Linked DNA regions of Geminicoccus roseus DSM 18922. The protein of the gene in region 1 interacts with the protein of each later gene in a pairwise test. Links are inferred from orthologs where the notes say so. Each region holds a gene or a part of one and is shown on either strand. Other genes may lie near its edges.

Region 1 (3,151 bases):
GGCCAGGTGTCGCGGGTCTCCGCCCTGTTCTTCCTGGTCCCGCCGGTCACCGCTCTGCTCGCCTGGCTCCTGTTCGGCGAGGCGCTGGAGGCGGGCGACCTGGCCGGCATGGCGGTGGCGGCGGCGGGGGTGGCGCTGGTCAGCCGGCGGCCGCCTGCCCGTCGGTCCGCGTGACCGGCGGCGGCGCCTCCGCCGCCTTTTCCCGCTGGCTGGTCCATACCGTCACGAAGATGCCCGACGCCACGATCACCACGATGCCGGCCCAGGTCCAGGCATCCGGCAGGTCGTCGAACAGCAGCCAGCCGAGTGCCACCGTGCTGACGATCTCGAAATAGCCCAGGGGCGCCAGCACGCTGGCCGGCGCCCGCTCATAGGCGCGCAGGATGATCAGGTGCCCGGTGGCGGCGATCGTCCCGATCGCGGCGAACCCCAGCCAGTCCAGCCAGGACAGGTGGTTCCAGACAAACGGTGCGATCGGCGTCATCACCACCGTGCCGACGAAGGCGGTGAAGAACAGGGACTGCAGATGCGGCGCCAGGCCCGCCAGCTTGCGGGTCAGCATGATGTAGACCGAGAACACGAACGCGGTGGAGAACGCCAGGAGCGAGGCCGGCTGGAACACCGCGGCGCCCGGCCGGATGATCAGGATGGCCCCGCACAGCCCGACCACCGCCGCGACCAGCTTGGCGGCGCTCAGCCGCTCGCCCAGCACCCAGGGGGCGGCGATCGTCACGATCAGGGGGTAGACGAAGGCCAGCGCCAGGGTCTCCGCCATGGTCAGGTACATCAGCGCTGTGAAGAACAGCATGGTCGCCGCCAGGAGGCAGGCGCCGCGGATCACCTGCAGCCCGAGCCTGGGCGGGGCGAACATCCGCCAGCCGAACCGCGGTGCCACGATCGGCAGGAGCACCAGCATGTTGAAGACATAGCGGCCCCAGGTGATGTGCATCGGGTGGAACCGCTCGCCCATGATCTTGGCGATCCCGTCCAGGATCGGCAGGATCGAGAACGCCAGCAAGAGCAGACCCACCCCGACGAGCGCGTCCTTGTCCGGCTTGCCCACGACCTTGTTCTCCCTGATCCCGAGCGGCCGCCATCCCGGCAGCCGCGCCGCCAGCGTTCGATGATGGCCGATCCCAAAAGCAAACCGGCACGTTTAACGAGCCCCCGCCGCACCAGCAAGATGGCCAAACGGCCGCCGGCCGCCAGGCCGCCGGTGGTGGCCGAACTGCCGCCCAGGCGCTGGTGGCGCCCGCGCCTGACCGTCGGGTCCGCCGGCTGGCCGCGCCGCGTCGGGCGGGCCCTGCTGGTCCTGGTCCTGCTGGTGGCGTTCCTGCCCGTGCCCCTCCTGCTGGCCGGCCGGTTCCTGCCGGTCTGGTACACCCCGCTGATGGCCCTGCGCCTGGCCGAGGGCGAGGGCCTGGAGCGGGTCTGGACGCCGCTGGAGGAGATCCCGCCGCCGATCCGCTCCATGGCGCTGGCCTCGGAAGACCAGCTGTTCTGCGCCCATCACGGCTTCGACTGGAAGGCGCTGGAGCGGCAGTTCGACCGGATGCGCGCCGGCGAGACCACCCGCGGGGCGTCCACGATCAGCCAGCAGACCGCCAAGAACCTGTTCCTGTGGGATGGCCGGAGCTGGCTGCGCAAGGCGCTGGAGGCCTGGTACACGCTGCAGCTGGAACTGCTCTGGCCCAAGCGCCGGATCATCGAGGTCTATCTGAACATCGCCGAGACCGGGCCCGGGGTCTATGGCGTGGCCGCGGCCGCCCGCCACTGGTTCGACCGGGATCTCGATGCCATTTCCAGGGGGCAGATGGCGCGGATCATCGCCCTCCTGCCGGCGCCCAGGACCTGGAAGGCGGAGCCGGCGACGGCCAACATGCGGGCCCGCGGCCAGCGGATCGACGCGCGCGCCAAGGCCCTGGGAGCCCTCGACGCATGCGTACGCTGACCCTGCTGGCCCTCCTCCTCCTGCTGGCCCTGCCCGGGGCCGGCCAGGCCCAGCAAAAGCAGGTCGACGGCCTGGCGATCGTCAACGACGACGGCACGCTCGCGATCGGCGGCACCCGCATCCGCCTCTACGGAATCACCATCCCAAAGCTCGGGATCCTGTGCATCGACGATGCGCGCGGCCGCACCTGCTCCGACTTCAACGTCAAGCGGATGCTGGAGCGCAAGATCACCGGCTTCGTCCACTGCCAGATCGTCCGCCAGGCCAGCGACGGCGTCGCCGAGGGCATCTGCACCATCGAGGGCCGCGACCGCTTCCGCCCCCGCCAGGACCTGGGCGCCTGGCTGGTCAACGAGGGCATGGCGATCGCCCTGCGCTACGCCCCGCCGGAATACGAGGCCCTGCAGGCGGTGGCCCAGGCCCGCGAGGTCGGGGTGTGGTCCGGCCTGCTGGTGCCGGAACTCAATGACTGGGGCGACGATTCGCGCTTCTAGCGCCGCTCTGGCCTCAAGGGGGCGTGGTCGGGTCGCCCCAGGGGCTGATGATCGGCGGTTTGGGATCGGGCGGCTTCGGGTGGGGCTCCGCCGGGCCGTTGCCCCGGACCGGTCGGGCTGTAGCCGTCATGGCGCTTCTCCTTTCATCTGCGAGCCGGAAAGAGACCGGCGCAGCCGCCGGGCCGCTGCGGCATCTAGGGCATCTCCCTTGGCCGGTGCGGCCGGAATCGGGTCAGTTCGCTGGCCCTGGCCGCCGACCGGTAGATCATCATCCGGCTGACGATGACCCACATGACCCGCTCCTGGTCGTTCGCCCGCGGCATCTCCAGGCCCAGCGCGCGGGCAAGGTCGCCGCGGTGGAGATCGAAGCTGGTCTTGATGTAGTTCCCGAACGGGATCGCGGCCCCCAGCGCCAGCAGGTAGCCCGCCGCCGCGCCGGCCGGCCCGGCCAGGATCAGCCACCACTCCGGCAGCCGCTGATGCCAGAGAATGAGGCCCAGGCAGGCGAGCGTCGCCACCAGGCCGGCCACCATGACGTTGGCGCAGAAATCGAGCTGGGCCTTGCTGTCGGCGATCATCTGGCGGACATGCTCGGGCAGCAGCGCGTGCAGGCGCGGCCAGGCCGGCACCGCGTCCAGGCCGTAGAGGACGCGGGGATAGACCTCGATCGCCCGGAAGCGGTTGCCGAACCGGGTGGGCAGCACCT
Region 2 (3,312 bases), 1.9 Mb from region 1 along the record:
CGTTCCATTCCGGCGAGGATTCAATCGTCAAGGATTTCGTCAACGACCGGGGCGGCCGGATCCGCCGCTCCTATCGGCATATGCCGCCGGTGCCCGAGGAGAACCCTCGCTGGGGCTGGCTGATCGACCGCCCGCTCCGGCCGACGGCCGAGGAGAGCGGCGACAACCCGCGGGCCCGTTCGGCCAAGCTGCGCTCGGCGATGCGGCTGGGCGCCGGGGTGAAGTTTCCAGGACCGGCACGCGGCGATGCCGGCATGAACGAGGACGAGCGATGACCGGGCGCAACGTGGTGTTTCTCGTGCTTCTCCTGCTGGGCACGGCCTGGGCGACCTTCCACCTGAAATATGCGATGGTGCGGCTGGAGAGCCGCAGCGCCGTGCTGGAGCGCAAGATCGCGCTGGCGGTCGACGAGATCCGCACCCTGGAGGCCGATCTCGCCCTGCGCACCCATCCCGACCGGATCGTCGCGGTGGCGCCCGAACTGGGCATGGTGCCGGTCAACGTCACCCTGCTCGCCAGCGCCGACACGATGCCCGACCATGCCAGGGTCGAGTATGCCGACCGCGTCCTGGCGGTGCTGCTGCCGTCGGGCGCGGAGGTGCCGGCCCGCCTGAAGCCGCTCGTGATCAACGGCATCGCGCGATGACGCCCAGGCGCACCGAGATCGAGGCGGTCCTGCTCGGCCGGCGCCGGATCGGCGTGCTGCTCGCCACCTTCGGCCTGTTGTTCTCGACCCTGGCCTTCCGTCTGGTCGACATCACCCAGTTCGCCGCCGCCGAGAAGGCGCGGCCCGGCTATGTGCGCCCCCAGGATGGGATCAGCCGGCGCGACGTGGTCGACCGCAACGGCGTGCCGGTCGCCACCGACGTGCTGGTGTCCGGCGTCGGCGCCGACCCGCGCGAGGTGCCCAAGGATGGGGAGACCATCCGCAGCCTCGCTGCCGTGCTCAACCGCGATCCCCAGGCGATCGCGCGCCTGCTGGACAGCGACCGGCATTTCGTCTGGCTGGACCGCCGCATCTCCCCCAGCCAGCAGGCCAGCCTCCTGCGCCTGGGCGTGCCGGGCATCGAGTTCCGCGACCAGCCGCGCCGCGTGTATCCCCAGGCCAACCTGGTGGCCCATCTGATCGGCCAGACCGGGATCGACAATAACGGGCTGAGCGGCCTGGAACTGACCTTCGACAAGGAGATCCGGGCCGAGCCTGCCGGGCGTGACCGCCAGCCCTTCCCGCTCTCGATCGACCTGCGCGTCCAGCAGGCGCTGCGCGAGGAGCTGGCGGAGGCCATCCGCACCTACGAGGCCGAGGCCGGCAACGCCATCATCATGGACGTGCACAGCGGCGAGCTGGTGGGGATGGTCAGCCTGCCGGACTTCGACGCCAACCACCCGGTCAGCCCGAAGGACCCGCGGCGCTTCAACCGCAACACCGAGGGCGTCTACGAGGTCGGCTCGATGTTCAAGGCGCTCACCCTGGCGACCTTGCTGGATGCCGGCACCATCCGCATGGACGACATGTGGGACATCCGCGAGCGCCTGCGGATCGGCCGCCGCACCATCGGCGATTCGCACATGCTGAAGCGCTGGGCCAACACCACCGACGTCTTCATCAACAGCTCCAACATCGGCACCGCCCGCATGGCGCTGAAGGGCGGCAAGGAACTGCAGCGCTATTACCTGGAGCGGCTGGGCCTGCTGGACCGTGCCCAGCTGGAAGTGCCGGGCGTCAGCCCGCCGCTGGTGCCGCGCCGCTGGCCGGACATCACCGTGGCGGTGGTGTCCTACGGCCATACGCTGGCGGTCACCCCGATCTCCTTCCTGAACGCGTTCGCCGCCGTGGTGAACGGCGGGATCCTGCGCCCGGCGACCCTGCTGCGCCGCGACCCGTCCCAGCCCGTTGCCGGGGAGCGGGTGATCTCCCAGGCCGCCTCCGACCAGATGCGCGAGCTGCTCTGGCTGAACGTCGTGGACGGCACCGGCACCAAGGCGCGGGTGCCCGGCATGATGGTCGGCGGCAAGACCGGCACGGCCGACAAGCCCGTCAACGGACGCTACGTGAAGGGGGTGGTGATCTCGAGCTTCGTCGCGGCCTTCCCGATGAACGACCCGAAATACGCGGTCATGGTGATGCTGGACAACCCGACCGCCAACAAGGCGTCGTTCGGCTTCCGCTATGGCAGCTGGAACGCCGCGCCGGCCACCGGACGGGTCATCAGCCGGGTGGCGCCGCTCCTGGGCGTGCCGCTGGTGCCCGAGGCGGTCGAGGACCGCTTCCTGATGAGGGCGCCGCCGGAGATCCAGGAAAAGGAACTGAAGCGTCGGGGCAAGGAGGCGCGCATTGCGGCTCTCGAGCCTGCTTGAGCAGGAAGACCTGCTCTCCCCCCTGTCCGCCGAGGCCCTGGATCTGGACATCCGGGGCCTTGCCCTCGACTCGCGCGCGGTCAGGCCGGGCAGCCTGTTCGCGGCGCTGCCCGGCACCAGGCTGGACGGCGCCACCTTCGTGCCGGACGCGCTGGCGGCCGGGGCCATCGCCGTGCTCGGCGGCCCGGCCCTGGCCGAGCGGGCGCTGCCGGTTCCGGTGCTGGCCGCAAGGGACCCGGCGGCCTTGCTGGCAAGGCTCGCCGCCCGCTTCTTCGGCCAGCAGCCCTCAACCGTCGCGGCGGTGACCGGCACCAACGGCAAGACCTCGGTCGCGAGCTTCACGCGCCAGCTCTGGGCGCTGGCGGGCCACGAGGCGGCCTCGATCGGCACGCTCGGCGTGCAGTCGACCACCGGCGACCTGGACGGCAACCTGACCACGCCCGACGTGATCACCCTGCAGCGCCTGGCGGCGGACCTTGCCGGCAAGGGGGTCGACCATCTGGTGATCGAGGCGTCCAGCCACGGCCTGGAGCAGAAGCGGGTCGACGGGCTGCATGTCCGCGCCGCCGCCTTCACCAACCTGACCCGGGACCATCTGGACCATCACGGCAATATGGCGGCCTATCTCGCCGCCAAGTGCCGCCTGTTCGACGAGGTGCTGGCGGCGGACGGCACGGCCGTGCTGAACGCGGACATTTCCGAGTTCGCGCTGCTGCGCGATGCCTGCATCCGTCGCGGCATCCGGGTGATCGATTATGGCTGGGCCGCCGAGACCCTGCGCCTGGAGGACTGGCACCCCGAGCCGGCCGGGCAGGTCCTGGCGGTGCGGCTGGATGGCCGCACCCACCGGCTCCGCACCAGCCTGGTCGGCGCATTCCAGGCCGAGAACCTGCTGGCGGCGATCGGGCTCTTCCATGCCACCGGCGGCGATCTGGACCAGGCTGCCGCGCTTCT

Evidence for each region.
Region 2: the proteins of mtgA (region 1) and GEMRO_RS29010 interact in binary tests that used the Escherichia coli proteins (3 or more experiments, as listed by UniProt). The link is inferred for Geminicoccus roseus DSM 18922 from one-to-one orthologs.

What each region holds. Positions count from the first base shown.
Region 1 is NZ_KE386572.1:3,911,152-3,914,302, reverse strand. The notes cover bases 229-3,067. They hold mtgA (monofunctional biosynthetic peptidoglycan transglycosylase), read left to right. Parts: upstream 229-1,183; coding sequence 1,184-1,951; downstream 1,952-3,067. Other genes in these bases: GEMRO_RS0119435 (hypothetical protein), read right to left, coding at 2,640-3,067; GEMRO_RS0119440 (thermonuclease family protein), read left to right, coding at 1,939-2,445; GEMRO_RS0119450 (DMT family transporter), read right to left, coding at 229-1,063. Outside these bases: GEMRO_RS0119455 (DMT family transporter), read left to right, coding at 1-174; more of GEMRO_RS0119450, read right to left, coding at 140-228; more of GEMRO_RS0119435, read right to left, coding at 3,068-3,151. UniProt on the Escherichia coli protein: Peptidoglycan polymerase that catalyzes glycan chain elongation from lipid-linked precursors. May play a role in peptidoglycan assembly during cell division in collaboration with other cell division proteins.
Region 2 is NZ_KE386572.1:2,046,661-2,049,972, forward strand. The notes cover bases 1-3,000. They hold GEMRO_RS29010 (peptidoglycan D,D-transpeptidase FtsI family protein), read left to right. Parts: upstream 1-642; coding sequence 643-2,358; downstream 2,359-3,000. Other genes in these bases: rsmH (16S rRNA (cytosine(1402)-N(4))-methyltransferase RsmH), read left to right, coding at 1-275; ftsL (cell division protein FtsL), read left to right, coding at 272-646; GEMRO_RS0110685 (UDP-N-acetylmuramoyl-L-alanyl-D-glutamate--2,6-diaminopimelate ligase), read left to right, coding at 2,336-3,000. In the rest of the region: more of GEMRO_RS0110685, read left to right, coding at 3,001-3,312. UniProt on the Escherichia coli protein: Essential cell division protein that catalyzes cross-linking of the peptidoglycan cell wall at the division septum. Required for localization of FtsN.